DNA from 2 places in the Psychrobium sp. MM17-31 genome. Region 2 is predicted to be linked to the other one. Evidence: predicted binding sites of a transcription regulator. Region 2 holds the regulator's gene; the other holds the start of a gene.
The links. The regulator FliA, encoded in region 2, starts transcription of late flagellar genes. The targets are predictions, from matches to a motif close to CTAAAGNTNNNNNNNNNNNNGCCGATA.
Positions count from the first base shown of each region.

Region 1 (16,734 bases), on a different contig from region 2:
TCGGTGATATCTGGTTCGAATTGCTTTATGAATATCGCAAAGATTTATGGAGCTTTATAGGCTTTGTCGTTTTTATTCAAGGGTATGATTTTATCTTTAGCAGATTGCAGGGAGAGGCAACTGCTGTCGCTGACAGTGAAGATGAACCCGAAGTGAAAATGCTTGAACGACTATTAGTTAAAAAGCTCGGCAAAGAATTTATCGTAAACGTTAAAGATATCGAATGGTTAGAATCATCGGGAAACTATGTCAACTTGCATATTAAAGGGCGTATTTATCCGATGCGAGCAACATTGACCAAGTTAATTTCGCAATTGGAAGCACAAGGGTTTTGTCGCGTTCACCGCAGTGCTGCTGTCAATATGAGTAATATTGAATCTATTGAACCGACAGGCAATGGCGATAGTGAAATCACCTTGCTATCCGGCAAAAAACTCAGTCTATCTCGGCGTTTTAAAGACGAATTCAAATTGACGATTTAAATGTTATTATCAATAAGACTTTCTTACAATTTAGAACTAAAAATTAGCCCTTTTTGATTTAAGTCAATTATGCTTCGGCTTTGTCAAAATGCGCGGTTGCGATGTGGTAGCATCGCTCAACTTACGTGAAAAATAGACAGATGGTGAGGCGGTCGTCGGTCAACTATGAATGATAGTGCTCTAGATAATGTTATAGAGCGCAGAGTCGTTACGTGCAGCAAAGAAACTTCATTGCGAGAAGCAACTAAGTTGATGCATCAGCGACATTGCAGCTCGATCATTATTACTCAACAAAATATTCCAATTGGTATTTGGACAGAAGCTGATGCGTTAAAGGTTAACATTCATCAGCCAAGCGTTTTTGACTGCGAAATTTCACAGTTTATGTCGACGCGCATCCATACCATAGGCATTGAAATGTCATTAAATGACGCAACATTGGAGCTAAAACGCAACAATGTACGTCATCTTGTGGTTGTGAACGACGAAGAGCAACTTGTTGGCGTACTGTCACAAAGTGACATCGTGATCCATCAAGATGCAACGCATTTCTTGAGTATGACTCAGGTACAAACTGTCTTACCGGAACATACCCAACTTAATTTCGATATTAGCGGCACTCTTATCGAAGCAATTCGCCATATGGGAATTCATCAATGTGATGCATTAGTCATTGTTGAAGACGATAAACCAATTGGTTTGCTGACCGAACGCGATGTGGTGCGTTTAATGGCGCTTAACCAACTGCAACTACCGCTTATCGATGCCATTAGTAAGCCGTTAATTACCGTGCCTAAAGGCATGAGTTTGTTATCTATTCGCTCATTTATGGAAAAGCGCCACATCCGTCACCTCGGCGTTGACGATGATGATGGCACCCTTATCGGTATTATTTCATTTTCTGACATTCTCAATCGCATCGAGCAAAGTTATGTTTCTCGGCTCCGCAGCGCGCTGGCGAGTAGCGAAGCATCACTTAAAGAAAAAGAATTCAATTTGCACATGGCTCATGCCCTTATTGAAGCCTCTGATGATGGCATCATGGTGGCGGATGAAAATGCGATCATTCAATCGGTAAACCCTGCTTTTAGCATTCTTACTGGCTATACCGAAGAGGAAGCGGTGGGTAAGCCGGCGAGTTTATTAAGCTCAGGTCAACACGATAAGAGTTTTTACGATGAAATGTGGGCAACGATTAGCCAACATGGTCGTTGGCAGGGAGAGATTTGGAATCGTCGTAAAAACGGCGAGGTTTACCCTGAATGGTTAACCATCACGCGCATCAAAGAGCCGATTAAACAAACCGTTTTGTACGCTGGAATTTTTAACGATATTACCGAGCGTAAAAATTCCGAGACGATGATCGAACATTTAGCGTATTACGATCCGCTAACAAAGTTGCCCAATCGTCAGTTATTTTACGATCGCTTAGATGCCGCATTATTGCAAGCTAACGCCCACAAGAATCAATTGGCGGTGTTATTTGTCGATTTAGATCACTTTAAACGCATTAATGATTCGTTAGGTCATTCGGTAGGTGATCAGGTGTTGTGCGAAGTGGCAGATCGTTTTGCCGATTGCTTGTCTGAGGTCGATACCATCGCTCGTATTGGTGGTGATGAGCTTGTGGTGATGCTCAACGATATCGAAGAACAAGCAGATGTTTATCGTTCTGCACAGCGTATCGTCGATAGTTTGAATAAGCCGTTGTCTATTGTCGGTCGTGAGCTGATGATGACTACCAGTGTTGGCTGTGCCATTTATCCGCAAGATGGCGACACTCGCGAAGAGCTGCTTAAACACGCTGATAGTGCGATGTATCGCGCTAAAGCTGAAGGGCGCAATCGCTTTTGTTTATTCTCGGCACAAATGAATGAACAATCGCAACGTCAATTAGCAATGGAATCGCGTTTGCGTCAAGCATTGAAAAACAATGAATTTAGCTTGGTCTATCAACCAAAAGTTAATGCACAAACTTACGACATTGAATCGGTTGAGGCGCTAATTCGTTGGCGCGATCCCGTCAATGGCGATGTACCACCGAGTTTATTCATTCCATTGGCTGAAGAACTCGGGCTCATTGAAGAAATTGGTCATTGGGTGCTCGTTGAAGCAATGCGCCAAGGCAAAGCATGGCAAGATGAACACGGTATTTCGATGCGTGTTTCTGTCAATGTCTCAGCGCGGCAATTGATTAGTGAATCCTTGGTTAGCCAAATCAAGAATGGTATTGCTGAAACGGGATTTCAGCCTTATCTGCTGGATATTGAAGTTACAGAAACCAGTGCGTTAAACGGCATCGATACTATGATCAGTTGTCTGACTGCGATTCGCGATATGGGGGCGACGGTGTCGATGGATGATTTTGGTACCGGTTATTCAAGTTTGAGTATGCTGACTAAAATGCCATTGGATTTCTTGAAAATCGATCGCAGCTTTATGGATGGCATTCCCGGCAATATCGGCAACGAAGAGTTAATTTCTACAATCGTTGTTATGGCGCATAACCTGAATTTACGCGTGGTTGCAGAAGGGGTAGAAACGCTAGAACAGCTACAGTTTTTACAAGATTTGGCGTGTGAATATATTCAGGGTTATTACTTTAGCAAACCCGTTGATGCGAAGGATATCGTCGATTTAGCCACACATGGCATTGCTCCTAACCTCGATTAGGAGCAATGACAATATCAGAGCACCTTAGTGAGCGTGCTCTTCTTTTATTCCCAACCAGCTGATGTTAGCAGGCGTGAAGTCTAGACTTAGCGCCGTAGTTACATCGCCATCTTCTAAATCAACCGCAACGATAGACTTAGCTAGTGGATCGCTAATGTAAGCAAGGTGCGTGTGCTGTGAAATCACTAAGCTAAAGTTTTGACCATCAGGCATTGTCGATACATCTTGCTCGGTGAAATCAACGCGAGAGCTAAATTCCCATTCGATTGCACCGTCGTGTACGTGTTGCTCTAGTAGCGTTAAGTAACCTTGGTTATCTAGGATAACGAAAACATCACCTTCGGCTGAGAAACCGTAAGACACTGGCGCTGCATCGGTTTGTGGTTGCCAATCAATAGCTTCCATTTCACCGCCCGCTGCATTAACAGTCACTAAAATTGGTGTTGTACCACGGGCTGACGCCACACCGATTAGCGAGTCGTGCTCGTGGTGACCATATAGGGTGCCAACGCGGCGAGTGTCAAAGTTATCTAGATTAGCGATTTTGCTAACATCAAAATCATGGCCGTCATCTTTGGCTAAGAACACGCCGTCACCACAACCAAAGGCAACATAGCCTTTAGATTGCGCTGCACCGTGTAGATTAGGACAAGTGAGTTCAAAGATAACGTCTTGCTCATATTCGTCACCGTGCTTGTGATAAACCGCAACTTGGTCTGGCAAGATTTTCGCCGTTGATGTACTGCTTGCATCGTCGCGACGTACCGTTGTTAAGATGAAATCACCACGTGGCTCGGCAACACCGTGCATGTTCATATCAAAGCTAATGACTTCGCTATCTGTTTTAGCTGCGGTAATGTTTTCATCGGTCAGTAAATTTACCGACGCCGCAATGCTACCGTCTTCTGCGCCGTCATTGAAAATCGCCATAGCGCCGTCGTGTTTTACCACGTGCGTTGGACGGCTGCTGTCGATATGAAAATCGATTGCTGCTGGTGCTTGCTCATAATCATGTAAATGCGCTACATGATCTTCACGCCATAAGCCACCATCGATAAATCCGGTGTGGCCGTTGTCGCGGTTAGTAACAACAAGGTAGCGATACCCGACTGATGCAGTGATACGACTGCCGCTGTGGGTTGTTGCAAATTGGCCTAATAATTCGCTGTCGTCTAAATCGAAGATGGCAATGTTATCGCTATCTGGTGAGCTGATCGCTAAGCGACCTAAGCTATCGATCGTAATGTCGCCGTGACCGCCGTGTCCGTGATCATCATCAGCTGCAGGTTTCTCAGGCTCTTTCTCGACGATGTTGGTTTCAGCATCGCCACAACCAGTTAACAATAAGCTACTGCACAGAGTTGCAATTAAGCTTAGTTTCATTGTTTTTTTCATGATAGTTCCTTGTTAATAAATTCTTTTATTCGATCCTAAAAATAGGCGCGCAAACCTAGTGCGAAACTGCGACCTTGACGCGGTGCTATATCTTTAACAAAAGAGCTGTGCACTTGGGCATATTCGTCGGTGAGGTTCTTGGCATTGGCATAGACGCTGATATCGTAATCGGCGAGAGGTAACTGATAACTAACGCCCAAGTCCACTAGGGTGTAGCCGTCAGTTGCTGTTTCTAGCGTTGCAACTTTGTCTTGTTCTTGGTAACGAACAACATCTAAATGAGCACTGAAGTTTTCTAGTTGGTATTTCAACTTAGTACCAAAGCGCATTGGTGGTGTACGTGGTAAATCGCCACCGTCTTTAAGGCGCGCACGCACGTAATCGGCAAAGAATTGCGAAGAGAACTCTTCGTTGATATTCCAATTGATTTGCGTCTCGAAGCCGTGAAGGGTGGCATCTTGTGATTTGAAGATATAAACAGGAAGCTCGCCGCTGTGATCGTGTTCATCGCCGTGAGCGTGGCCGTGGTTGTGACCATCGCTGCCAAATAGCCCTGTGGCCGCTTGGTAGTAGTAATTGTCGACTTGGTTGTAAAACGCGTTGACTATGATGGCGACATCGCCGTGAGTTTTACGGAAGCTGATGTCGATATTGTTAGCTGTTTCTAAATCAATAGATTGTTGGCTTAAGCCAATTTCATTGTGGTCATCTAAAGCGAATAATGCGCCAACTTCGTAGCTGCGCGTGCCGATGTGCGGGCCAAATGATAGTAGCTCAGATGCTGAAGGTGCGCGTTGTGAGCGTGAAACTGATAAACCTAGGTTATATCCTTCGGTGAAATCCCAAACTACACCAGCAGACAAGGTTACTGGAGTGAATGTTTGTTCTACTGCAAAAACGCGCGTTAGTTCAGATTCTTCCTCATGACCGTGGTCATGCTCGTGCTCATCTTCTGCGTGACCGTCTTCGTCATGTCCGTGAGCGTCAAGATGTGGCAAGCGCACGTTATTGGCATCTAGCGTTACGCGCTCTGCACGTGCGCCAAGCTGAACTAAGAAGTCACCGAAATGGCGTTCTTCCATAGCAGCAATTGCAATCATTTTTTGATTTGATGGCGGCGTGAATGCTTCACTACCTACGGCTTCAATATCGGTATCTTTGGCATGAACGCTAATACCGCCGCGCCAGCCATTGTATGGAGCATGGAGTAAATCGACTTTAAGTTCGCTGGTTTCATTAGCAAAAGTTGTACCGACCATGCCAGCTTCAATTTCAGCGTGTTTGTAGTCAGTGTAAGAGGCTTTAAAACTCGCCGAGCTAAAGAAACCGCTGTCGAAATTGTATTCGCCAATCATTTGATAACGATTTTGCTCTAAATCTGCGTAGACATTACCGTGAGCCGCTTCTTCCTCTGCGTGTTCGTCATGATCGTGTTCATCTTCATGGGTTTCTTCTTCACCGTGAGAGTGACCAGGAATGCCGTATTCACGTTTTAGTTTACCCGCAGAAAAGCCGATGTAGCCTTGATCAAATAAATAACTGGCACCTAGCGTAAAACTACTTGATTCTTCTGCACTGTTTTCAATTTTGTTGCTATGTTCATGTTCGTCGTGATCATCATGATGAGGGGCGTCTGGAATTTTGTAGTCTTCTGATTCACGCCAAAAGCCATCGGCGTAAACGGCAAAAGAGTCAGTGCCATTTTTAACGTTAAAGGCAGCCAGTTTTTGATCGTTAACTGAGTTGTGTTCAAGAATGAACTCGCCAAACGGTGTGTTATTGGTAGGCACGCGCTCGTCTACGACATTGACGACACCGCCAATCGCGCCGCTACCGAAGAATAGTGTTGCTGGGCCGCGTAATACTTCGATTTGAGTTGCTGTTGATGCCTCTGTCGCTACGCTGTGATCCGGACCAACGCGAGAAACGTCGCTTACATCTAAGCCGTTTTGGGTGATCATAACGCGAGGACCACTTAGCCCACGGATAATAGGTGTACTGGCAACACCTGCGTGGAAGTTAGTGTGTACACCAACTTGTTTTTCTAGCGTATCGCCGAGCGTGGCAGCTTGTTGATTGCGTAGTTGCTCGCCAGATAATACAGACACAGGAATCGCAGCTTCCATGACTGAGGCATGAAATGGCGTGGCGGTAACATCAATCACTTCAATCGCTGAACGCGCGAGAGAAATTGTTACATTTTTGCTGTTATTTAACGTTACATGATGATTGAGATGAGCATATCCCGGCGCGGTAATATGCAATTCTAGCTCTTTGTCTGGCGCATTAGAAAACTCAAACTTTCCGTCTTTACCTGTTACCAAGGTTTGTTTGGTGTCGAGGATACGTATGGTTGCGCCTTCGATTTGTTTACCTGTTTTATCGGTGATAACACCTGAAACGTCTTGGGCCATGGCGTTTGCACTAAAAAGCAGGCCAATAATGGCACTCAATTTAGTGGGATTAAATTTGGCGGAAGTTTTCACTGAGACTCCTATTTAAAAAATGGTAATGTTATAATGTATCATTCGCAATTGGATGTTATAATATTACAATTAATCATTCAACAGGTGGCCAGTGCCACAACGGGGTTTTAAATTTATGGAACAAGTGATGGTTGGACAGCAGGCTCTAAAAGATAAGCTAGGTATATTTTTTTCTGGCTTGTGCATTGCACATTGTTTGGTGATGCCATTTTTAGCCATAGTGCTCGGTGGTAATGTTCTGGTCACTGCGTTAAGCGAAGAATGGGTTCATACGATGTTGTTGTTGCCTGTTTTTGCAATGTTAATTCTTAGCTTGCCGCAAGTATGGCTTGCCTCGAGAAATTATTGGTTATTAGCGTTAGCCATAGCAGGTGTCGTTTTGTTGTCTTCGTCTCGAATGGTACATGGCATTGGTGAAACGCTGCTTACGGTAATGGGCTCTTGTTTAGTGATTACAGCGCATTTATTGAGTTTAAAAATGCGAAAGTCTATGAAAAAACAATATGATTTAGCTTATCAGGCGGATTTGAACAATGAGTAGTGATGTAATTTCTCAAGTTCCGACCAATGTTATCACGGGGGCCTTGGGTGTCGGTAAAACGACCTTCATCGAGAAACTACTGCGCACTAAGCCCGAGGGGGAGCGCTGGGCGATTCTGGTTAACGAATTTGGCGAAGTAGGGATTGATGGCGGCTTATTAAATGACGCCAAGCAGCAAGATGTCTTTATCGCCGAAGTGCCAGGCGGCTGTATGTGTTGTACCGCCGGTTTGAGTATGCAAATTACTCTCAATCGACTTATTGCTAGAGCAAAGCCTCATCGCCTGATTATAGAACCAACTGGCCTTGGCCATCCAGCTGAAGTTTTGGCGACGCTACAAGCGCCACATTATCGCAAAGTTATAGACGTTCGAGCGACGGTCACGCTGGTGGATGCTCGCCGCGCCCTTGACTCTAATTGGTTGGACAATCCTAGCTATCAGGAGCAAATGCAAGTCGCTGATATTGTCATTGCTAGCAAGACAGATCTCTACACTGGTGTCGAAGAAGCCAATTTACAACGCTATCTAGCGAGCAATAACTTAAGCGAGAAATCATTTATTCACGCTTTTGATTGGCAGCGCGCCAAGACTGTGCTCGACGCGCCGTGTTGTTATCAAGCGACAGAAACGCCAGTACCTGCCATTAGTATGCGCAGTAAAACATTCGACGTTGCTGAGCAATTGGCGACACAAGATTGTGTGCGCTTAACTAATGAAGGCGATGGCTTTACCTCTTTTGGCTGGGCGATGGCACCTCATCGACAGTTTGATTTCCACCGCGTACTCAATGTGCTTAAGGAAGTGAGTATTAGCCGTTTAAAGGCGATTTTGATTACCACGCAAGGCATTTTCGCGTTTAACATTGTCGGTAAAGAGCTCAGCTATCAAGAAGTTGACGAGAGTAATGATTCACGTTTGGAATTTATTAGTGATGATGCGTCTGCGGCGAAGGAATTAGCGCAGCAGCTTGAAGTGAGCTTATTTGCGATGGCGCAGTAGCGCCATCGGTTATGTAACTACTTGGTTAGCATTTTCTGGACTTGAGCGGCGCGCTCTTCGTCGCTTAATTCTTGTGATGGTGGGATCTGTAAGCCTTTAATACAAGCTGGGCGGGCTGATAGTTCATCGAGCCAGCGTTGTAGATGTTCTAAGCCACTAATATCCACACCACTCCATTCGTGAATTCGCACCCAAGTGAATGTCGAGATATCGGCAATCGAATATTCATCACCTGCTAAATATTGATTATTGGCCAGCTGGTTGTTCATAACTTCAAACAGACGGCGACCTTCGTTTTGATAACGCTCGATTGCCTCTGGAATTTGTTTCGGGAAATAGCGATAGAAGACATTGGCTTGACCCATCATCGGCCCAACGCCGCTCATCTGAAACATTAGCCATTGCAGTTGCTGCGAACGCTTCTTGGGATCTGACGAGTAAAACTTACCCGTCTTTTCTGCTAAGTAAACTAAGATTGCGCCTGTTTCGAAAACTGCAAAATCGTCGTTGTCATGATCGACAATCGCAGGAATACGGCCGTTAGGGTTAATATCGACAAATGGCGATTGTTTTTGTTCGTTGCTTGATAAATCAAGCACCACAACTTCGTAATCTAGCCCCATTTCTTCTAGGGCGATGGAAATTTTATGGCCGTTAGGCGTTGGCGCTGTGTATAGGGTGATCATGGCTCAGTACTCATAATTGAAGGGCGGGCTTTCATTGATTCAAACCAATGCGCTAGATTTGGCGTTTGATCGTCAAGTTTAAATTTAATGACGCGGGCAAAATTGAGGAAAGACCACAGTGTTATATCGGCAACGCTAAAACGATCACCAGCCACAAAGGCATTGTTACCAAGTTGGACTTCAAAAGTGGATAAGGCATCGATAAAGCGTTGCTTAGATTCTTCACCCCATTCTTGATTGATATTTTCGCGATCTTGATAGATGCCGCTGATGTTTCTAAAGGCTTGCAATAGCGGGATCATTACTTGGAATTCTACCATGCGGTGCCACATCTCAATGTTGGCCATTTCTAGTGGTGTTTCACCAAATAGCGATGGTTCGGGTTGGCCGTGAACGCTCTCTAGATAACGACAAATAGCGACAGATTCACAGATACAGGTACCATCGTCGAGTTCAAGAAAGGGGATCAGTCCGTTGGCGGCTTTTTCTTTAAACTCTTGGGTTAGGTTTTCTCCGCCGCGAATATCGACGTTGACTCGCTCTACCTCTAAGCCAATTTCTGCTAAGAAAATACTCACGCGACGTGCGTTTGGGGCGATGGGAAATTCATATATTTTCATGTATAACCTCACTGTTTACATAATATGCTATTAAAGTAATCAAAAACGCCAGCGGTGGGAAGAGCATCGTTGTAAATAGTTGTTAAAAAGAGTGAATTTATGAAGGCTTTATATTTCGGCGGCCAAAAGAGTGGCAAGAGTAGTGCGACCAGCGCAAAGGCGTTATCGATAAGTGACGGTGTGCCGCACTACGTTGCAACCTACGACAACAGTTATAGTGATGGTGAGATGCAGCAACGTATAGATAGGCATCTTGTCGAACGACAAGCAGAGTTTTTAACTATCGAAGCTGCACATTCGTTGGTGGATGTGGTCAAGGCTGGAGAAACATACTTAATTGACTGTTTATCGATGTGGATCTTTAACAACTTACAGCGCGATGAATCAGCGCTTATTGATGAGCTTAAGCAGCTATTTGAAGTAGATTGTAATGTGGTTTTTGTACTCAATGATGTGAGCTGCGGCATTATCCCCATCGATAAAGAGTCACGTCGTTTTGTCGATTTGAGTGGGATTATCGGTCAGTTTGTCGCGAAACAGTGCGATGAAGTTTATCGAGTGAGTTTTGGGATAGAAGAGAGAATCAAATAGCGCTCAATTGAGCGCTATTTTATGAGTTCATATCTAAGCTACTTTAGCCATTGCCAGCCAAGATTGTCGTTGTTGGGCCACGGCGTTTTTCAGCTCTTCAAGTTGAGCAGTTAGCTCTAGCTTTTCAAAGTCTTGTAGCAATTGCTTTTTCTTATCGTCGAATAAGCGTTTTTGCAAAGAATAAAAGGCATTGAGTTTGGCCACTAATTCGTCGTATTCGTCCTGAATTTTCTGTTTTAATTCTTCGGCGTCGTGGCGTAAATCAAGACGCTGGTTAGCGCGCTTAAGCACCATTTCCAGCTTGGCTTGCTCAATTTTTAATTGTGGCGTTTTACGCAGTCCTGATGCTAAGCCAATTAAAGATAAGCCTTTGATTAACCATTTAGTTGGATCATAGTGGTACCACTTGATGCCATTGCGATAGTCCATTTCGAAGATGTGGTGGTAGTTGTGGTAGCCTTCACCGTGGGTAAAAATCGCTAACAGCGCATTGTCTTTAGCAGTGTTTTTGTCGGTGTAAGGTTGGCTGCCCCACATGTGAGCCCATGAGTTAATAAAGAATGTGAAGTGATGACTCAATACCAAACGCGTTACGCCAACGGCGATAAAGCTCGCAAGCATCTGGCCACTCATCCAACCAACTAATGCAGCAAAACCGAAGTTGGTGGCTAGAGTAAGGATCAAATAGTGTTTGTGTTGCCACATCACTATTGGGTCTTTTTGAAGATCGCGACAGTTGCTGTAATCGTTGTAGGTATCTGGATTGTAGTTGCGCAGCATCCAGCCGATGTGAGAAAACCAAAAGCCTTTCTTTGCGCTGTATGGATCTTTGTCATTGTCATCGACAAATTTGTGGTGAACGCGGTGATCGCTAGACCAATGTAACGCTGAGTTTTGCATTGCAAAGGCGCCGCCAATGGCAAATAGTAAGCGGACGCTCCAATGGGCTTGATAGGTTTTATGTGACCAGAGGCGATGATAACCCGCTGTGATCGACATGCCACAGAAAAACAAGCTGATAACCGCAGCAATAATAACGAAGGCATCAAAACCATAGGTTAATTCATACCAAGGCACTAAAATGACAGCGGCTAATAGCGTGCTACTGAAAACAAGAATATTAGTCCAAATTAGTGGTGGCTTTTTCATAAGAAATCCAAAAGTTGTACGTTGAGCTTACAAGTGTACGCCAGTTCGATTTGTTATTTCAACACTCAGCGTACATTTGTTTCGCTTTTTAAAGCGCGTTTTGCGCTAAGTCATTAATTGCAATGGAATGTGGTTGTAATATCTGTTGTGAACCGAGCTCCCTTGCATTACTCTAGCGCTTATTAGCAAAGTACTTTGGAATGAAAATTATGGGCGTTAGGGCGCAACAAAAAGAAAAGACAAGACGTTCGTTGATTGAAGCGGCATTTAATCAGCTATCGGCTGAACATGGCTTTTCCAATTTGAGTTTGCGAGAAGTTGCCCGTGAAGCAGGCATTGCCCCAACGTCGTTTTATCGTCATTTTAAAGATATGAACGAGCTTGGTTTAACCATGGTTGATGAAGGCGGCTTAATGCTGCGTCAATTGATGCGCAAAGCGCGCCAACGCATCGACAAGGGCGGCAGCGTAATTCGAATTTCTACCGAGACCTTTATGGAGTTTGTGGAATCGAATCCCAATGTTTTTCGTTTGTTGCTGCAAGAGCGCTCAGGTAACGCCGCGGTTTTTAGACAGGCGGTAAATCGTGAAATTAGGCATTTTGTCGATGAATTGACAGATTATTTATTGCAAACGTCAGAACTCGATAAAAATCTCGCACGCATCCAGAGTGAGGCTATGCTTATTGTCGTGTTTAGCGCAGGCGCTGAAGCGCTAGATATGTCGAATCATGCTAAAGAAGAATTGGCAGAGCGGGTCATAATGAAGTTACATATGATTGCAAGTGGCGCGCATTATTTATCAAAAAATCCAAAGGAGATGTAATCTATGTTACCGATTTCTAGGCAAGACGCTAAAATTTTAGTCCTCGCATTAGTCGCGGGTATGAGTGCCAATGCGGTACTCAACGGTTTGACTGTAGCCGAAGTTGAGTTATCTATATTCCCACTAATCAGTTGTGTATTGGCGTTTTACTGTATGCTGCAAGAATACAAAACTAATGCCATCGAAGGGGATATTCCTCTGTTAACTGGCGCGAGTTTTATCGTAGGTGCGTTGAGTTATTCGGTGTGTATTCGCGTTATCAAACCAGAAATCGGCAGTAACTTCTTCCCGCTAATTATCTGTATGGTGCTGATTTTTTGGATGTGTCATAAACTGGGATTATTCAAGCGCTAATCCCAGTCTATAGTTAGGTGTTACTTACGAGTTAAGTAAACACCAGATTCCATATGATGGGTATATGGGAATTGATCAAAGAGCGCTAACTTGGCCACATCGTGCGTTTGAGTTAGCGTTTTTAGATTGTCCGCCAATGTTTCAGGGTTACACGAAATATAGATAATGTTGTCGTAAGCTTGAATCATCTTCAAGGTTTCATCATCTAGTCCAGCGCGTGGTGGATCCACCAAAATCGTATTACAGTTAAAGCTTTTTAAATCGATTCCTTTCAAGCGTCTAAATTCACGCTCTCCATTCATTGCCGCTGTAAACTCTTCCGCCGCCATTCGTAAAATAGTGACGTTGTCGATGTTGTTTTCACTGATGTTGTACTGCGCTGAGTCAACAGACGGCTTAGCGATCTCTGTCGCTAATACGCGATCGAAGTTTTGCGCTAATGCCAGTGAAAAGTTACCGTTACCACAGTACAGTTCCAGTAAATCGCCAGTTGCGTCGTTGGTAATATCGATAGACCATTCCAACATCTTTTGATTGATGCCGCCATTGGGTTGAGTGAAGCTATTTTCTACCTGTTTATAAATAAGTTCTTGGTCATTAACATTGAGTTTTTCGATGACGTAATCGTGATCTAAACAGATTTTTTGTTTGCGAGCGCGACCAATTAGCTGCACATCAAAGCGTTCGCCTAAACGAGCTTTTAGTTCACGTGCCGCTGTTTCCCAAGCATCATCTAACTGACGATGATAAAGCAGTGATACTACAATTTGGCCACTCAGGGTCGATAGGTAGTCAATTTGAAAGAGTTTTTGACGTAGTACTGGCTTGTCTTTCAGCTCTTCCATTAACGCTAGCATCATGTCGTTAATTAAACGCGACGCCGATGGGAATTGGTCAACGCGCACTTTTTCTTTGGTTTGCGAGTTAAATACGATGTGGTAAAGATCATCTCCCTCATGCCAGACGCGAAACTCAGCGCGCAGACGATAGTGTGATGGCTCTGAAGCAAAGCGCTCAACCGCTGGTGGGTTGAATGGCTGCATTAATGTTTGCAGTGTCGATGTCTTATCGTTGAGTTGCGCATCATAATTAGCAACATCTACCAAGCCTGGTAACATGATCTTTTTCCTAGGTATAAACAGTGGCGCAGAAGTTTAGGGACTTTTGTAATTTTGTCCAGCGCTTGAGTCTATTATTTGAACATTTTTAGTTAAGTTTTTTTAGGATTTGCCGATAAGATCAGACAACGCTAGGCTCTCATCATCGCAAATATTGGAGACATCATGAAAATCAATTCCTTACCACAGGCTGATCGTCAAAAGCTTAATAACGACAAAGCTAACGTCGCCACTGAAAAAGCAAAATCTAGCGATGCACCGAAAGAAACTTTTGAGAAAAAAGACTTCTTAACAACTGATAATAATCGCCTGTTGATTGGTGCTAAGTCTTTGATGTCTGCCCTTAATAAAGAGCTCAAGCTCGGTGGCAAGTTGGAGTTTCATTCGTCAGTGAATGAAAGCGTCACAATTAAAACTGAAGGTGGTTCAATCCTAGATAAGATTGATGTTGAGCCAATTAGCTTTGACTTTGAAGAAGTAGCGAAGAACGTGATGGACTTTGTCGGCAAAGCGATCATGGGTGCAAAAGAAAGCGGTGCGAGCGATGACAAACTCGCTGAAATGTTTGCTCAAGCGCGCGAAGGTGTTGATATGGGATTTGAGCAAGCACGCCAAGAGCTCGGCGATATGGACATGTTATCAGACGATGTTAAAGAGGGAATGGATCGCAGTTACGGTTTAATTACTCAGGGTATTGACGATCTTGAAGCTGATGTATTTGGCAAGCAAACGACAGCAGCGCCGAATGTGGTAGCAAGAGAACTAGGATTACAAGAGACTGAAACTGGCAGCATTTCTATTAAGACGCGCGATGGTGACGATATTAATATTAGTTTTGGTAGCTCGACGACATTAGCGCAATCTCAACAGTCGAATGAAAATGGTTACTCGTCAGAGACACACTATAGTCGCAGCCAATCATTTAGCATTGAAGTTAGCGGCGAGTTAGACGATGAAGAGTTAAAGGCGATTAATTCATTGGTTGAAGATATTAATGGATTGGCTGACGAGTTCTTCAATGGCGATGTCCAGAAAGCTTTCGAGCAAGCCAGTGAACTTGGATTTGATGCCAGCCAAATTGCCCAATATTCATTAGACTTTAAAGAAGTTAAACAAGTGGCAATTCGCGAACACTATTCACCGAGTGCTTCAAGCTCGCCGTTTGCTACCTTGTCACCATACGTAAAAGATCTTAACGGTATCATGGAAAGCGGTGAGTCGCTGTTTGACAAAGATAACTTGAAGCAACTGATGCAAGATGTGGCAGAGCAGCAGATTAATGCATTAGACGATATGTTAAATAAATCAGCCATAGACTTTAGCAACTTCAATCAACAATTAATTGATGCACAAAATAAGGCTGAGACCCCTTCAACTTAGACCTTATTGCTAATTAATCACGACTGATAGAGAATACGGAATGTCTTTTACAGTCGTGATATTTTGATGAGTAATATTCTGGTCTTTGACTCTGGCGTCGGTGGCATCAGCGTCGTTAGAGAAATCAAACAATGCCTACCTAACGTCACTATCGATTACTTATTCGATAATCTTTATTACCCCTATGGTGAATTAGACGAGCCAACATTGATTAATCGTCTTGTGAGTCTATTGAAAGGTGCTGTTAAAAATCATCCGCCTCAACTTATTGTTATTGCCTGTAACTCCGCCAGCACTATTGCGCTTCCGGCATTGCGCGCTGCGTTCGATATTCCAATTGTTGGTGTTGTGCCAGCGATCAAGCCTGCGTCAAAATTAAGCCGATCGAAAGTGATTGGCCTTCTTGCAACACAAGGCACTATTACCCGTACTTATATAGAAGAACTCAAACAAGAATTCGCTGCGGACTGTGAATTAATTAATGTCGGTAGTAACGAATTGGTTGCGATGGCTGAAACGCTTTATCGAGGTGGCGATATTAGTTCTCGACGTTTGCTTGAAATCTGTAATCCAATCTTCCAGCAAGCTGATGTCATGATCTTAGGTTGTACCCACTTTCCTTTACTCGCTAATGAACTCAATAAGATCAAACCACAGGGATTAACGGTAATAGATTCTGGCAAAGCGATTGCTCAACGAGTGCAAGAGCTGCTTAATGTAGAAGACAGCGATAAAAAAACGCCCGACGGTATTCTCAACCATCGGGCGCTTTATACTAAATCAGTATCAGATACTTCGTTAACCGCAGCGCTATTTAGCGAAGGCTTCAACGAGATCTGTGTGATTAATCCGTAACCTGACTCGAATTTTCAGGACTGGTTTTCTCTTTTGCTTCGCGAACTTTCAGTACACGCTCTTGAAATTCATTGTCATTGAGTTTTGCCATCGCATCTTGGGCGCCTTGTGGGTCCATAGTGACAAAACCGAAACCGCGACGTCGGCCAGTTTGCTTATCCTTAACTAAACGTACTGAATAAACGCTGCCGTGATTCTCAAATAACTCACGCACTACCGCTTCATTTGCGCGATAAGGTAAGTTACCTACATATAATGTTTGGCGCTCGTCCGACTGAACTGCATTACCACCTGTCGATGAAGATGCTTCGCCTGATGTTAAAAGAACTACTACCGCACCAATAAGGATACCGATAGCTAAGAATGGTGATGCACTTGCGTTGTCGGCACTAAGAACAGGAAGAATAAAAAAGCCAACTGCTGCAAGGATTAATGCAATAAGCAAAGAACCTAATTTTGTTGATTTCATAAAATAACCTAAATTAATGAAGAAAAATAAAAGCTTAAGTGCGACATAATAGATTCATTTTATAGCAGATGCTAGCGCTTAAGCTTAAATAGTTCAAAAAACACTCGCTAA
Region 1 covers NZ_JAKRGA010000007.1:109,509-126,242, forward strand. The annotation lists gene MHM98_RS17885 (LytTR family DNA-binding domain-containing protein) at 1-482, shown strand, start outside; gene MHM98_RS17890 (EAL domain-containing protein) at 648-3,155, shown strand; gene MHM98_RS17895 (5-methyltetrahydrofolate--homocysteine methyltransferase) at 3,180-4,550, opposite strand; gene MHM98_RS17900 (TonB-dependent receptor) at 4,586-6,964, opposite strand; gene MHM98_RS17905 (MerC domain-containing protein) at 7,152-7,577, shown strand; gene MHM98_RS17910 (GTP-binding protein) at 7,570-8,577, shown strand; gene MHM98_RS17915 (glutathione binding-like protein) at 8,595-9,263, opposite strand; gene MHM98_RS17920 (glutathione S-transferase) at 9,260-9,883, opposite strand; gene MHM98_RS17925 (bifunctional adenosylcobinamide kinase/adenosylcobinamide-phosphate guanylyltransferase) at 9,983-10,474, shown strand; gene MHM98_RS17930 (fatty acid desaturase) at 10,508-11,623, opposite strand; gene fabR (HTH-type transcriptional repressor FabR) at 11,833-12,447, shown strand; gene MHM98_RS17940 (DUF1422 family protein) at 12,451-12,801, shown strand; gene trmA (tRNA (uridine(54)-C5)-methyltransferase TrmA) at 12,822-13,919, opposite strand; gene MHM98_RS17950 (DUF5610 domain-containing protein) at 14,085-15,299, shown strand; gene murI (glutamate racemase) at 15,366-16,154, shown strand; gene MHM98_RS17960 (RNA-binding protein) at 16,144-16,623, opposite strand.
Region 1: MHM98_RS17950 (DUF5610 domain-containing protein) is a predicted target of FliA. The motif match lies at 14,011-14,037, and genes of this name have one in related genera.

Region 2 (16,734 bases):
AAATCCAAACCAAGGTTAAGTCCCTTAGTCGATACCATAGCTACACTTGCAATCATTAATGCCGCTGAAAAAACCATGGCGAGCTTTCGCCATTTCATAAAGCTGATAGTGCTTACATTTTTAAGGATCTGAAACATGAGCTACCACCTAAATTGAAAGTTTATCAACGCGCTTGCCACCAAGCCACGCATTAACAACGGCACGCGTTACCACAACAGCGGTAAATACCGAGGTTACAATACCGATAGATAACGTAATCGCGAAGCCTTTAATTGGGCCCGCACCAAACGAGAACAAAATGATTGCGGCAATTAACGTGGTGATGTTGGCATCGAAAATGGTTGAGAATGCACTGTCGTAACCATGATGAATAGCTTGCTGAACACTACGTCCCGCTTTTATCTCTTCACGTATACGTTCGAAAATAAGTACATTCGCATCCACCGCCATACCAACGGTTAATACAATACCAGCCATCCCCGGTAATGTTAGCGCAACATCCGGGATCATCGACATAACACCAATAATTAATACCACGTTAGACGCTAGCGCTACATTTGATACCAGACCAAAGCCGCGGTAGTAAACCAACATAAACAGTAGTACGCCAGCTAGGCCAAAGATAATCGCCGTTTTACCAAGCTCAATATTTTCTTTACCAAGGCTTGGACCTACGGTGCGCTCTTCAACAATTTGAATTGGCGCGCGTAGTGCACCAGCACGTAATAACTGCGCTAAAGAGCGTGCTTCATGCGGGCTATCTAAACCAGTAATACGGAAGTTTTTACCAAGTTGAGTCGCAATGTTTGCAACACTGATCACTTCTTCCACTTTCTTAAGAATTTGCTTGCCGTCTTTATCAACTTTTCCTGTTGGCTTGTATTCAATAAACACAGTAGCCATCGGCTGATTGATGTGATTCTTAGAAAACTCTGACATTAGGTTACCGCCAGTGGCATCAAGTTTGATGCTTACCTGAGGCATGCCGTTTTCATCGAATCCAGATTGCGCGCCAGTGATACGCTCACCGCGCAAAATTACCTTCTTCTTCAATACAACACTGCCACCTTCGCGGCGTTGGTAAAGTTTAGAATCGGCAGGCACATTATTTGGCGATGCTTGATAGTCAGCTAAACGCAGCTCTAAGGTCGCAGTAGCACCTAACAGCTCTTTCGCTTTTGCCGTATCTTGAACACCTGGCAATTGCACAACGATACGATCTTCACCTTGACGTTGTACGTCTGGCTCCGCCACACCTAGCTCATTAACACGCGAGCGAATAATAGTGATATTCTGCTCAACTGCTTCGAGTTTGGTTTGGCGTAATAGCTCAGGACTCATTGCAGCGCGAACCGCTAATGGATCTGATCTAAGCTGGGTAAATACCGTTGTACGATAGTTGTTTTCTAATAGCGCTAAGCCTTTTTGTAACGACTCTTCGTTGCGGAATTTTAGGTCAACACCATCGTTATTCATGCGAATACTGCGATAGCGAATACGCTCTTTACGCAAATCAGTTTTAAAGTCTAAAACCATTTGCTCGTGAGTCGTCTTCATTAAATCGCGCATATCAACTTCCATTAAGAAGTAGATACCACCGCGTAAATCTAGACCAAGATTCAATGGCGATGCACCAATAGCAGCGAGCCATTCAGGTGTTGTCTGCGCCATGTTTAGAGCAACTGTGTATTGGTCGCCCAATAGTTCAGTGGCAATTTCACGCGCTTTAAGTTGTGCATCGAGATCGTTAAGACGAATCAGCACCTGACCTTTGTCAAGTGACGCCGACTTAACCTCTATTTGCGAGTCTAACTTGCTTTTAATGCGCTCAAAGGTGCTTAGCTGAACTTCGCGTCCTTTGATACCTGAAATCTGCAGTGCAGGATCAGGCTCATACAAGTTAGGCGCCGCATATAGAAAACCGATGATGACTGTCAGTGCAATCAGCAAAGTTTTCCATAATGGGTACCTGTTTAACATGGTATATCCTTAGTTTAAAAGCCGCCTCTTATAGAGACTTCATCGTGCCTTTTGGCAATACAGCTGAAACGTAATCTTTCTTTACTGTGATTTGTAAGCCTTCGCTGATTTCGATTTGGATGTAATCGTTGTCGTCGCTAATTTTAGCGATTTTGCCAATGATGCCACCGTTTGTTAGCACTTCATCGCCTTTGTTCATCGACGACATTAAGTTTTTATGCTCTTTAACGCGCTTTGCTTGCGGGCGGTAGATAATAAAATAAAATACCAAACCGAAAACGGCTAACATGATCAAGCTACCGTATTCACCACCTGGTGCCGCGCCTGCCGCTGCATGTGCATTAGAAATAAACATTACTTCCCCTTTGTTTTTATAATTAAACGATTAAAAAAATTGACCCTACCCTACCACATAAGTCATATGAAAGGGTCGTAAAATTATGATCCTGCTATTAAAAATCTAACTCAGGAACTTCTTTACCCTGACGGGTATAAAACTCAGTTACATACTCTTCAAGGCGGTTTGCCTCGATAGCATCGCGTAGCTCTTGCATCACACGCTGGTAAAAACGCAAATTGTGAATAGTATTTAAACGCGCACCTAAGATCTCGTTACACTTGTCTAAATGGTGCAAGTAACCACGGCTGTAATTTTTACAGGTGTAACAATCACATTCACTATCAAGTGGCGAGGTATCCATTTTGTGTTTGGCATTGCGAATCTTCACGATACCTGTCGTAGTAAATAGGTGACCATTACGCGCATTTCGCGTTGGCATCACACAATCAAACATATCGATACCACGGCGCACGCCTTCTACCAAATCTTCTGGCTTACCAACACCCATCAAATAACGCGGCTTGTCGGTTGGCAGCTTCGGCAACACATGGCGTAAAATGCGATGCATGTCCTCTTTAGGCTCACCTACGGCTAAACCACCAACAGCGTAGCCGTCAAAACCGATATCCGTTAATCCTTCTAGTGAGATGTCACGTAAATCTTCGTAAACACCGCCTTGAACAATGCCAAACAGTGCATTTGGGTTTTTCAATTCATCAAACTTGTCACGCGAGCGTTTCGCCCAACGCAACGACATTTCCATCGACTTCTTCGCATCTTCCCAGCTTGCTGGATATGGCGTACATTCGTCGAAAATCATCACGATGTCGGAATTTAAATCGTATTGAATTTCCATCGATACTTCGGCATCCATAAACACCTTGTCACCGTTGACTGGCGAATTAAAGGTTACCCCAGCTTCAGTGATCTTGCGCATTTTACCCAAGCTAAATACTTGGAAACCACCAGAATCCGTTAAAATTGGACCATTCCAATTCATAAACTGGTGTAATCCACCGTGCTCTCGCATCACTTCCATGCCAGGGCGTAGCCACAAATGGAAAGTATTGCCCAATAAAATCTCAGCGCCGCTATCACCCACTTCTTCTGGGGTCATGCCCTTTACTGTGCCGTAGGTGCCAACTGGCATAAATGCCGGTGTTTCTACCGTGCCCTTGTCAAATTGCAATTGACCACGACGCGCGCGACCATCGGTGTTTTTTAATTCAAATTTCATAGTATTTCCTGCCAGATAAACAGTCTGACTAAAATGCGCACTAGCGCGTTGTTAAATAATGATGTGTGGACAGCCGCCGACAATTTCAAGTAATGGGGGCGACTGTTTTGTAATTTTTAAACGGTGTTAGTATTTACTGCGGCGCTTTCTCAATAAACATTGCATCGCCGTAACTAAAGAATCGATATTCTTGCGCTATTGCGTGTTGATAGGCCTTCATGACATTGTCAAAACCCGCAAAGGCGCTGATAAGCATAATGAGGGTAGATTCCGGCAAGTGAAAATTGGTTACCATGGCATCGACCACTTTAAATTCGTAACCAGGATAAATGAAGATGTCGCTATCCCCATAGAACGGCGCCATCGATTCGCCATTCTCTAACGCTTTGTTAGCGGCACTTTCAACTGAACGCATCGACGTTGTGCCCACAGTAATAACGCGCTTACCGGCAGCTTTCGTCGCTTTAATAAGTTCGCTCACTTCTTCTGATACTTCGATGTATTCTTTGTGCATGACATGGTCTGTCACCGAATCTACTTTCACTGGCTGGAAAGTGCCCGCGCCAACATGCAATGTGACAAAGGCTATTTTCACGCCTTTTTCTTTGATTTTTGCCAAAATGTTGTCGTCGAAGTGAAGGCCTGCAGTAGGTGCGGCAACCGCACCTGGATTCTTGTTATACACCGTTTGATAGCGTTCTTTATCGCTATCTTCATCTGGGCGGTCGATATAAGGTGGCAGCGGCATATGACCCACGTTTTCTAATACGTCGAGCACGTTACGACTGTCTTCAAAACGAAGTTCAAATAACGCGTCATGGCGCGCGACCATAGTGACGTTAACGCCGCCATCGAGAATGATTTTTGAGCCGGGCTTTGGCGATTTAGAACAACGTACATGCGCCAAGACCGTATGTTCATCTAACATACGTTCAACTAATACTTCGAGCTTACCGCCACTTTCTTTTTGACCAAACACTCGTGCAGGGATCACTCGAGTATCATTGAAGATCATCAAATCACCTTCATTCACTTTGTCGAGAACATCAACAAACTGGCCATCATTAATAGCACCTGTTGCACCATCAAGCCCTAAAAGGCGGCTTGCAGTGCGCTCAGCTTGCGGATAACGGGCAATTAAATGAGGTGGTAAATCAAAAGAAAAATCGGATACTTTCATGAAAAACTGTCAACGTAAAATTAGTGCGGCGCTAGTCTATTATTGCGCCGTGCAATAAGCAAGTCTGGCGGCGCTTTTATCGTGAAAGTGAGGGAGAATTGGCAGTATTCGAACTATGGATTACTTACCGTGCAGGGAGACTAACAGTTCGGCTTCACCACGAGGTAAATCGCATTCTTTCATAATGTCTTCTACGTTGGCGCCAAGCTCAACCATTTTCATGGCATGGCCGTAGAGTTTAGATTGTGGATCAGTATTGACCTGAGAGAGTTGCTCCTGACGTTCCATCGCCTGAGCGAGCTTGCCTTCAACGTCTTGAACACGACTACCAACACCTAAGGTGCCATTGCGCAATTCGTGAATTTCATCTTTGATAGTAGCGATTTGACGTTGCTGCTCGTGAAACAATAACTTTAGCGCGCTAATTTGACGCTGGCGCTTTTGGAGAGCTAGCCATAATCCAATAATGGCTAAAAATAAAACAACAGGAATAATCCATAAAAATAACGAGTTCATGTTTATTCCTGCTGCCCTATCTCTAATTACTAATAGTGAATATTAGAATGACGCGATGTCATCCCACTCTTCGTCACTTAATAGTTTGTCTAAATCAACCAAGATAAGTAGTTCGTTTTCTCGGTTACATACACCCTTGATAAATTTAGCGCTTTCGTCGGTACCAACGTTAGGTGCGAGCTCAATTTCAGATGCTTTCATGTAAACAACTTCAGCAACGCTATCAACTAAAATACCAATTACTTGCTTGTCTGATTCGATAATCACAACGCGAGTATTGTCAGTAATGTCTGACGGCGGCAAACCAAAACGCGAGCGCGTATCGATAACAGTTACAACGCTACCACGTAGATTGATAATACCTAGCACATAAGAAGGCGCACCTGGCACTGGTGCAATATCGCTATAACGTAATACTTCTTGAACTTGCATTACGTTCACGCCATATGTTTCATTCTCTAACTTGAATGTAACCCACTGCAGCATTTCGTCGTTATCGACTGAATTCACTGACATTTCTGTTTCTGCATTCATTTTAATTTCCTCTATTACAGCGAGCCGTTATTTCGTCTCATTGCTTTCAAATAATTCGATTAAGGCATCGACGGCTAATAAGCCACACATCCGTTGTTTAACTGTTCCAGCAAGCCAAGGACTCCGCGTCACGTCAGTTCGCCATTTAATTTCGTCAAATGATAATGTGGTGCTATCGATGAGTCTGTTGCACTCTAAGCCCCAATTACTATCACCAATAACAATAATATACTGATAATTTGGTGAATATTCTAGTGAGGCTCCGTATTTTTCAGGCATCAAATAACGCGCTGTATCAATCACGTTAAGCTTTTCGTCGCGCTCAATTTGCACGCCGCTAAACCAATTTGGTTTGCCGATTAACTTGGTTAACGATTTTTTGCGGTAAATTCCTTTGAGCTTTACTAGTGGCACTGAAAAAGTTTGCCCCATCACTTCAAAAAACAGTGCTGGAAAACCTTCTTCGACCTCATCCATTAACGTATTGCGATGTAAAGGCCCTGTTGATGTTGCAACTTGTTCTTCGGTCTCAGTCGCTGTTTCTGCTTCATTGACAGGCTCTTCAACAACCTCTTCTACGTTAATCTCAACGCGCTCTTTAACGACTTGCTCCACTACTGTCTCAGCTGCAGGTGTAGCTTCTACAACAATTTCTGGTTCTGCTTGAGTTTCACTCAGTAATGACGGATCAACAAGTTCAGGCGATAATTCCACTTGCGGCGCCACATCACCCACTTTCTCCAACAGCTTTTCCAGTGGCTGCGTTTCAACCGCACTCTGTTTTGGCTCATCGAGCAGCACATCAAAGAAGTCTTTCACCGTCTTTGACGAGCGGCTTTCCATTAATTTTTTTTCGTCCACAAATAACTTACCGAATTAATCTTCTGCTAATAGCGTATCTAATAACAATCCATAAGCCACGACGCCGCGACTACGCGGTGCAAACTGGGGCAATGGTAAATGACGCTCACTGGCGTCTCTAAATTTTGTATCGACGGGAATAACCTTATCCCACACGCGATGCTCAAATGTTTCTTTCATTGTTTCCAGCGACTGGAGACTCGCTTTGGTTCTGCGGTCAAACATAGTTGGTACGATTAAATAATTGTATGGCGTCTTATTTGACCGCTGCATAATCAGCAGTGTTTTAATCATGCGCTCTAAGCCTTTAAACGCCAAATATTCAGTTTGCACCGGCACTACAACCTTACTGCTACACGCGAGGGCATTAACCATTAGCACGCCCAGTACTGGTGAGCAGTCGACGATAACGTGATCGTATTGGCCTGATACTCCCGCCAAAATACGTTTTAAGATCAAGCCCATGCCTTCCTTATGGCCAAGCTCTCGATCAAGTGTTGCTAGTGCCATCGACGATGGAATCAAATCGATTTGTTCGACATTGGTTTTACAAATAACGCGCTGGGTTAAACGGTCGATAAATTTTTCAGGGCAAGTAAATAGATCGTACAGCGAATATTCCAATTCATCACAATCAACGCCTAGCGAAAAGCCCATTGAAGAATGCGGATCGATATCGACCAAGAGCACACGCTTGTTTCTACGCGCTAAAATCCCAGCTAACGTCAAAGCAGTGGTGGTTTTGCCCACACCGCCTTTTTGATTTGCAATACTCCAAACTTTCACACGTTACTCCTGTCTACGGGTGGTGATCCTAATTCCACCGTTGGGTAATTCGATAACTTGAATTTCTTTACTATCGGGTAAAGGCTGCGGTTGTTGCGGCGCTTTTTTTTGCTCGGTGGCAGTTGCGACAACAGGTGGCGGTTTAACCCAACCAAACTTACTAATAGCAATAACCACCCGTCTATTTTGCGCACGAGTAGCAGCATCTGTATTGTCGACTTTAGGCCTATATTGACCATAGGCTTCGATGGCTAAACGCTGAGGCGCAATATCAAGTTGTTGTAACTCTTGTACGATGGCACTGGCTCGCGCCGAAGACAGTTGCCAATTTGATTGAAACTGCTCGTTATTTATCGATTGATCATCGGTGTAGCCACGTACATGCACATAATTATTTGCCGGTGCGATAGTACCAATTACCTGACGCAAAACTGCTTTAGTTGCACTGCGTGTTACCGCACTGCCGCTGTCAAATAACAGTCCGCTTCGAAATTCAATGGTTAACCAATTATCGTCTTGTTCTATTTGCGCGTAACCTTTCTCCACCACTTCAAGAAGATCTTGCTGCAACTTTTCTTTCATCGACGAGAATGGCGTACCTAGGTGTTTAACCTCTGGTTTCACAATTTGACTATCACCAGGTACTGGCTCAGAGCCTACTTCATCGAGTAAGCCCTTATTAAAATCGTTAAGCTCAGCCACTTTATCGCCAGAAGTTAGCGGCGTATCACTGCTATTTTGCTCGACTTTACCTAATCCGCCCTGCTCTTTTTTTCCCGCAAGATGAAAAATTTCACCAAGACTATTGGATAAAATGGCGTGTTTCTCTTCTTTGATCAAGGCAAAGGCATATAAAACGACGAAAAGCGCGAACAATAAAGTCATATAATCGGCGTACGACACTAACCATCGCTCAAGATGGGTATCTTCTTGAACTAGGTTTTGTGCGCGGCGATTATTGAGCATAAGCCACCTTGTAAGCATCAAGACGGCGACTGATGGTTTGTGGATTTTCACCGCGGTGAATCATCAAAGTCCCCTCAAGTACCATCTCGTAGTAAAGAGTATTTTGAAAAATAATATGGCGTAACTTGTAGTGAATAGGCAGATAGATAAGGTTGGCAAAACCAACACCATAAATAGTTGCAACGAACGCTGTTGCAATACCACCGCCCAGCGCATCAGGCTGATCTAAATACTGCATCGATTGAATAAGACCAAGTACCGCTCCAAGAATTCCTAACGTCGGACTATAGCCCCCCATAGATTCATACACTTTGGCGCTGTGGCCAAATTCATCACGCTGAAAGTAGATTTGGGTTTCCATGGTTTCTTGCAGCACTTCTGGCGTTGAACCATCAATCAACATCATTAGACATTGGCGGACGATAGGATCGTCTTCTTTTTCAAGCTGATTCTCTAACGGTAAGAAACCATCGCTGCGGGAAATATTGCACCATTTAACTAAGGTATCGATACGCCCTTGAATATCAAAGCGCGGCGGAAAAAGTACCCATTTAAGTAAAATAAAACTACGAACAAACAAATGCCACGGCGTTTGGATCATGACCGCGGCAACAGTACCGACTACAACAATTAATAGCGCCGGGCCATTGTATAAGGCAGCCAAAGAGCCGCCTTCGAGCACTTGGCCACCAATAATAGCGACTAGCGCTAATATAAGACCAAATAAGCTCAACCTATCCATGGGCCATCTCTTTGACTATTGATTCGCCAATGACATCAATTGGCATTACTTTATCAGTTAAGCCCGCTTTTTTAACGGCTTGTGGCATACCATAAACAACTGAAGTCGCTTCGTCTTGCGCCCAAATAGTCGCGCCGCGAGTGGTTAACATTTTAGCGCCATCACAGCCGTCGGCGCCCATTCCCGTTAATACAACAGCAAGCGTATTGCCTTCGTTGTACTTTGAAATAGTGGCAAAGGTTACATCGGCACAAGGCTTGTAATTTAAGTCACTAGGACCTGGCACTACTTTTAAGCGATTGCCTCGTTCAAGCAGCATTTGCATGCCGCCTGGCGCTAAATAGGCTTGACCAGGGCGCAATACATCACCATTTTTTGCTTCTTGCACGCCAATCTTACACAGGCGATTTAAACGCTCGGCAAAAGCCCCTGTAAATGCAGCAGGCATATGCTGAACCATTAAAATCGGGTGCGGGAAATTAGCAGGCAATTTACTTAACACAGCTTGTAGCGCAACAGGGCCACCGGTTGATGAGGCTATAGCAAGTAACGAGTATTTTTTACCACTGGCACTGGCCACTCCGCTACTACGGGCAGGTGCTGCGCGCTCAGGAATCGATGTTGCTCGTTTGATAACCTGAGGTTGATTATTGTATGTTGTCCCACGGGAACGAGAGGCAGGGGGAACTGCGCGCTCATTAGTACGTGAAACCGATGGTGTCGGTGTTGAAATCGTACTTGGGCGTCTTGCAGCACTACGTGCACCTAGCGCTTTTATCGCGGTGGTAATACGCTCAGTAGCAACTTTGCCGGAACCGGCAATCTCTTCAAATTTCTTAGGTAGAAAATCAGCGGCACCGGCATCTAGTGCATCAAGGGTCGCTTTTGCGCCTTCGTGGGTTAATGACGAAAACATCAAAATCGGCATTGGATGCTTTGACATGATTTCGCGGGTGGCGTCGATGCCGTTTTTGATCGGCATCTCAATATCCATCATCACGACATCTGGTCTTAACGACAGTGCTTTATCAACGCCTTCTTGACCGTTTTTAGCGTAATCAACAACTTCCATTCCCTGTGTTTTAGTGATGATGTCACCAATACAACGTCTGAAAAAATGTGAATCATCAACAATTAATACCTTAATACTCATTTAAGGTAATTCCTCCTACCAAAGGCACTTGATCCTTACTAAGCGTAGTGCTTGAGTAAGTTACCAATATCGACAATCAATGCGATACTACCATCACTGGTAATAGTCGCGCCTGAAATGCCTGGTGTACCGTGTAACAATGCGCCTAATGGCTTAATAACAACTTCTTCTTGGCCAATCAATCCATCAACTACGAAGCCAACAGTTTGTGGTCCAATTTGCACAATGACGACGTGACCTTCTGTTCTATCCTTGCCATGACAATAATCTTTACTGAGCCACTCATCTAAATAAAACAGTGGAATAGCGCGATTTCGAACAGTAATGGTCTTGCGGCCATCAACAATATTTGTTTTGGTTAAATCAAGATTGAAGATTTCATTAACGGCCGCTAACGGTAATGCAAAGATCTGCTGATCAAGCTGTACCATTAGTGTTGGCATAATAGCCAGCGTTAACGGAACCGTGATACGTAAAACCGTACCAACACCTTTCTCAGATGAAATCTTAACCGTACCGTTTAGTTGGGTAATTTTTGTTTTAACAACATCCATCCCCACACCACGACCAGAAATATCTGAAATTTCAGTTTTAGTTGAGAAACCTGGTGCGAAAATTAGTTCGTATGCGTCTTCATCACTCATACGCGCCGCGCTTTCTTCATCTAACACGCCACGAGAAATCGCAATACTCTTAAGTTTTTCGGCATCCATACCAGCACCATCGTCTTTAATCGACAGTAGAATATGGTCACCTTCTTGTGACGCTGATAGCACAACAGTACCGGTGCGCGGTTTACCAGCGGCTTCACGGTCATCGGGCATTTCAATACCGTGGTCCACCGAGTTACGTACCAAGTGAACTAGCGGATCGGCTAGTGCTTCAACCAAGTTTTTATCTAAATCTGTGTCTTCCCCTTCCATTGTCAGGGAAATGTCTTTTTTAAGACTACGTGCCATATCACGTACTACGCGTGGGAAACGGCCAAATACTTTCTTGATTGGCTGCATTCGCGTTTTCATTACTGAACCTTGCAAATCGGCAGTAACATTATCTAGGTTTGCAACGGCTTTAGACATTTCTTCATCGCCGCTGGTTAGACCTAGACTAACAAGGCGGTTACGAACCAGTACTAGCTCACCCACCATGTTCATAATTTCATCAAGACGCGCGGTATCAACGCGCACTGTAGTTTCAGCCTGAGCAGCTGGCGTGGCTGCTTTCTTACTAGCAGCGGCTTTCGCTTCTGAAGCTTTAGCTGGTACTTGCGCGGCTTTTTTTGGAGCGGCTTTTGGCGCACTCGCAGGCTCTTTTACTGGCGCGGCTTTTTTATGCGCTGGCTTAGGTGTTTCTTTGGCAGCTGGCTTAGCTGGTGCTTCAGAATTTTTAGCGGCTTGTAACTCATCTAATAGCGCTTCGAATTCATCATCAGTGATATCGTCTGATTCAGGTTCAGCCTTAGCTGGTTCACTCGCTTTAGACACTGCAGATTCAACGTTTGACGGCGAGCCTTTTTTACCATGTAATTCATCTAAGAAGGCTTCAAACTCGTCGTCGGTGATTTCATCAGATGCTGCAGCGACAGAAGCAGCTGGCGTTGGCGAACCTTTAGCACCGTGTAATTCGTCTAATAACGCTTCAAATTCATCATCAGTAATATCATCACTGTCGCTACTTTCAGAAGACTCTGGTGCCGACGGTTGTGCACTAACACTGCCATTTTTACCGTGTAAATCATCAAGCAGCGCTTCAAACTCTTCGTCGGTTATTTCATCGTCAGCTACTTCAGCTGCGCTTTGAGTAGGTTCGGGCTCGGGCTCGGGTTCTGGCTCAGGTTCTGGTTCTGGCTCAGGCTCTGCCGCTGGCGCGGCACCTTCTGGCTGACTAAGGCGAGCAAGCTCTTCAAGTAGTCGAGGTTCTGCCGGTGTCAGCGCTTCGCGCGCTTGCACCAAATGAAACATGTCGTTGACGGTATCGAGACCCTCAAGGATTACATCCATTAACTCAGGTGTTACTGAACGCTGGTTGGTACGTAATAAATCAAATATATTTTCGGCACCGTGACAAACATCTACCAGCTCTTTTAAGCCCATAAATCCAGCACCACCTTTAATGGTGTGGAAACCACGGAAAATTGCATTTAATAAATCAGCATCATCAGGATTATTTTCTAGTTCAACTAATTGCTCTTGCAGCAGCTCGAGAATTTCGCCAGCTTCAATCAAAAAATCCTGGAGTATATCTTCATCAACATCAAACGACATAGCTTACAATCCTTTTAAAAACCTAAACTTGACAGTAGATCATCAACATCATCTTGGCCGGACATTACATCGTGCTGCTTGTTTTTTGGAACCATAGGTCCATCGGCTTCGATGCAGTTGTCAATCTTATCTACAGGCTCCTTTTTCTCATGCTGACCAAACAGTTTCAGAAGATTAATTAAATCTTCTTCGACGTTTTTCACCATTTCTGAAATTTTCTGCAGTACTTGACCCGTTAAATCTTGATAGCCTTGGGCTAATACAATGTCGTTAAGCTTGACGTTTAGCTCATCGGCATCTTTAACAGATTCGGCAAAATAGGCGTCTAATTTATCTCGTAATAACTTAAACTCGCCTACTTTGATCTTACAGTCTTTTAAACGTTCCCAAGATGGGAGAATATCGCGCACGGTTTCTTGATGCTTTTGCGCTAAAGGCAAACATTCATCAACGGCATCCATGGTTTTGTCAGCCGCTTCCGCTGTCATAGTAACAACGTATTCCAAGCGCTCTTTAGCATCGGGAATCGAAAGATTAACCATTGAAGAAAATCTCTCGTCCATACTCATTTCGGTGAATGAATCATGAAATTGTCGAGTCAGTTTACCAACACCATCAAACAATTCATGTTCAATCTTTTGACTCGCGGCTTCTACGATTTGATTAGCTTGAGCAATATCTCCTTGCTCTAATGCGCTAACCAATTCACGAGCTTCTTCTAACGAGATGTGAGCCGTCTCATTATTCGTCATATATCTTCCTAGCTCGGCGAATTAAGATTCAATACGTTGGAAAATTTTGTCTAATTTTTCTTTCAACGTACCTGCGGTAAACGGCTTAACAATGTAACCATTTACACCAGCTTGTGCCGCAGCGATAATTTGTTCACGCTTGGCTTCAGCCGTAACCATTAATACAGGAAGGTGCTTGAGTTTTTCGTCTGCACGAATATGCTTAAGCAAGTCAATACCTTGCATACCCGGCATATTCCAGTCAGTTACTACAAAATCAAAGTCGCCTTCTTTCAACATTGGTAGGGCGGTTTGACCGTCATCAGCTTCCTGCGTATTGGTTAATCCTAAATCTCTTAAAAGATTTTTGATGATTCGTCTCATTGTTGAGAAATCGTCAACAACAAGAATTTTCATATTTTTATCCAAAATATTCTCCAAATGTTACATTGCTAAGCTGCAATTACGTCCAACTATTTAATCGACTCTTAAGTCTTACCATCGCCTGTGAGTGGATTTGGCTCACTCGCGATTCACTAACACTTAAAACTAATCCTATTTCTTTTAAATTAAGCCCTTCGTCGTAATATAACGATAGTGCTAACGCTTCCTTTTCTGGTAACGTCTTGATCGCGTCACTTAATGCACCTTGAAATTTTTCCGATGCTGTGTGGTTAAAAGAATCATCGCTGTGTTCATCATCTGTATGAATAACATCTTCTGATACACCGAGATCTTCTATACCTATAATCTTACCTGTAGATATATCATTAAGCATTTGAGCATATTCGTCTAGGCTTATTGATAACTTTTCTGCAATTTCATAATCTTTGGGATCGCGACCATACTCTTTTTGCAACTCGTCAATGGCTTGCATAACCATTCGGCTATTGCGATGCACTGAGCGCGGTACCCAATCGCCACGCCTGATTTCATCTAACATGGCGCCGCGTATTCTAATACCAGCAAAGGTTTCAAAACTTGCGCCTTTGCTGCCATCAAAGTTTTTCGCCGCTTCCAATAGTCCGATCATGCCCGATTGAATCAAATCATCCAGTAGTACATTAGCCGGCAAACGCCCTTTGAGATGATGGGCTATTTTTTTGACTAAGCCAGCGTGAATGACAACTAACTGATCGTTAGTTGGCGCAGCACTGGCGTAAGCAGCGGCCTTACTCACTCGTGTTTTCCCGTTGTTGGAAGCGATTGTCAACCAACTGTTCAATAAAGAATTCTAGATGGCCACCCGGCTGATTTGGAATCGGCCATGTCATCACCTTATTTGCTAACGCTTTGTATCCTAACGATGCAGGAGATTGTGGGAATAGCTCTGAAATGAGTTTTTGTTTACGGACCGAACGGCGTACATTTTCATCAAACGGAATTGTTGCAACAAGCTCTAACGCAACGTCTAAGAAGCGATCTGTTACGCGAGTTAACTTAGCAAACAGCTCTTGCCCTTCGCGCATATTTCGCACCATGTTGGCAACAACTTTGATTCTAAATACGCCGTGCTCACGAGATAATAACTTAATCAGTGCATAAGCATCGGTAATTGAGGCAGGCTCATCACACACAACGGCAATGACGTCTTGTGCGGCGCGAGCAAAGCTCACTACCATGTCCGAAATACCAGCAGCGGTATCGACGATTAATACGTCAAAGTCATGGCGCATATCACTAAAGGCGCGAATTAGTCCGGCGTGCTGCGCTGGATCTAACTCAACCATTGATTGCGAGCCTGAAGTCGCAGGAATAATACTAACGCCCTGTGGTCCATGAACAATAATATCATCAAGTTCACACTCACCAGATAAGACGTGAGATAGATTCTTCTGAACGCGCAGGCCAAGCATCACATCGACATTTGCCAAACCAAGGTCGGCATCGAGTACCAAAGCGCGTTTTCCTTGCTGGGCTAGTGATGCTGCAAGGTTAAGAGAAACATTGGTTTTACCAACGCCGCCTTTACCACCTGTTACAGCAATTACTTTAATCATTTTATTCTGATTCATTTTTCTTAAACCACTCGCTTGATCCACTTTACTGCCTACCTGTTAAATCTTGCAATATCTTGAGAGTCATTATCGGCATTCTCGCCAATGTGCTCTACTACACTATCTATTAATTTTTTAATATCTGCGACCCCTATATCCTCTGGGACGCGCTGACCGTTGGTTAAATAACCAATGGGTAATGCATTGCCAATAGCAACGCTTAAAATTTCGCTCGCACTGATAGCTTCATCCATTTTGGTGACGATAGCGCCAGTTAGCGGAATTTTTCTAAACTGAGTAATAGCATCTTCTAGAACTTGACGCTGTGCCGTCGCCGGCAGTACTAAATAACTGCGAATAGCAACATGGCTCGAATTCATTAATGTTGTGAGCTGTTCGTTTAAACGAATATCACGCTGCCCCATGCCGGCGGTATCAATAAGCACTAATCGTTTAGTGCGATATTGATAAATGGCGTCCGCCAATTGCTGGGCGTCTTTAGCAACAGTCACCGGACAGCCCATGATCTTGCCATAAGTATTAAGCTGTTCATAGGCGCCAATACGGTAACTGTCAGTGGTTATCATTGCGACATTTTCTTGACCAAAGCGCATCGCATAGCGCGCCGCAAGTTTTGCGACAGTTGTTGTTTTTCCAACACCTGTTGGGCCAAGCAGTGCTACCACACCACCTTGCTCTAATACGTCATTACGCGTAGAGGCAACACGTTCAAACATTGTTGTCGCTAGAGTGGCTTTCGCTTGTTCAATATCGCTGTTAGCCGGGATGTTAACCAACAATTGTTGCGCGACATTGGCATCAAAGCCTAAACGAATTAGTTCATTACTAATAAGATGACGTACAGGATCTCGACGACTAGCATCTTGAGTCATTAGACTGCTTACTTGATGCTGTAGCAGTTGACGCATTGAAGCCATTTCTTGACGAAGCTCTTCAATCACAGGGCTCTCAGTCGATGCATTAAATTGCTCTAAGCCGTGAGCTTGATGATTCTGTACTGCTGCTTGTTGCACTGGCTCGTTTAACGACTGGGCCCATGCTGGCAGCTCATCAGGTATATTATTAGCATTAACTGGCACCGTAGGTTCCGCCATTTCTGGCTGGATAGGTGTTAATTCAGACACAGCATTCTGCGCTTGCTGTTTAATGAGTCGTTGTTGAAAACCAGAAAGAGATACTTGGTCATCGTTAAATTCACGTTCAAAACGATTTGTCGTATCCCAGCTATTGTCGCCAGATTGGCTGCTTTGCGCAGCATTTGCTGCAGCAACCGGTGATTGCGTCGCCTGTTCACTTACAGCAGGAGCACTCGGCTTTTTAACTACTGCATTGTTGTCTTCGTCAATTGCCGCAACAATTTCAACACCACCTTCGACGTTTTTATTAGACATAATAATAGCGTCAGGACCCAATGTGACTTTTATCT
Region 2 covers NZ_JAKRGA010000001.1:374,781-391,514, forward strand. The annotation lists gene secF (protein translocase subunit SecF) at 1-137, opposite strand, end outside; gene secD (protein translocase subunit SecD) at 148-1,980, opposite strand; gene yajC (preprotein translocase subunit YajC) at 2,009-2,335, opposite strand; gene tgt (tRNA guanosine(34) transglycosylase Tgt) at 2,433-3,557, opposite strand; gene queA (tRNA preQ1(34) S-adenosylmethionine ribosyltransferase-isomerase QueA) at 3,691-4,737, opposite strand; gene MHM98_RS01635 (DUF2802 domain-containing protein) at 4,858-5,253, opposite strand; gene MHM98_RS01640 (chemotaxis protein CheW) at 5,296-5,787, opposite strand; gene MHM98_RS18900 (chemotaxis protein CheW) at 5,815-6,648, opposite strand; gene MHM98_RS01650 (ParA family protein) at 6,664-7,434, opposite strand; gene MHM98_RS01655 (flagellar motor protein MotB) at 7,438-8,400, opposite strand; gene MHM98_RS01660 (flagellar motor protein) at 8,390-9,142, opposite strand; gene MHM98_RS01665 (chemotaxis response regulator protein-glutamate methylesterase) at 9,135-10,295, opposite strand; gene MHM98_RS01670 (chemotaxis protein CheA) at 10,334-12,559, opposite strand; gene MHM98_RS01675 (protein phosphatase CheZ) at 12,574-13,311, opposite strand; gene cheY (chemotaxis response regulator CheY) at 13,333-13,719, opposite strand; gene MHM98_RS01685 (RNA polymerase sigma factor FliA) at 13,754-14,470, opposite strand; gene MHM98_RS01690 (MinD/ParA family protein) at 14,463-15,305, opposite strand; gene flhF (flagellar biosynthesis protein FlhF) at 15,341-16,734, opposite strand, start outside.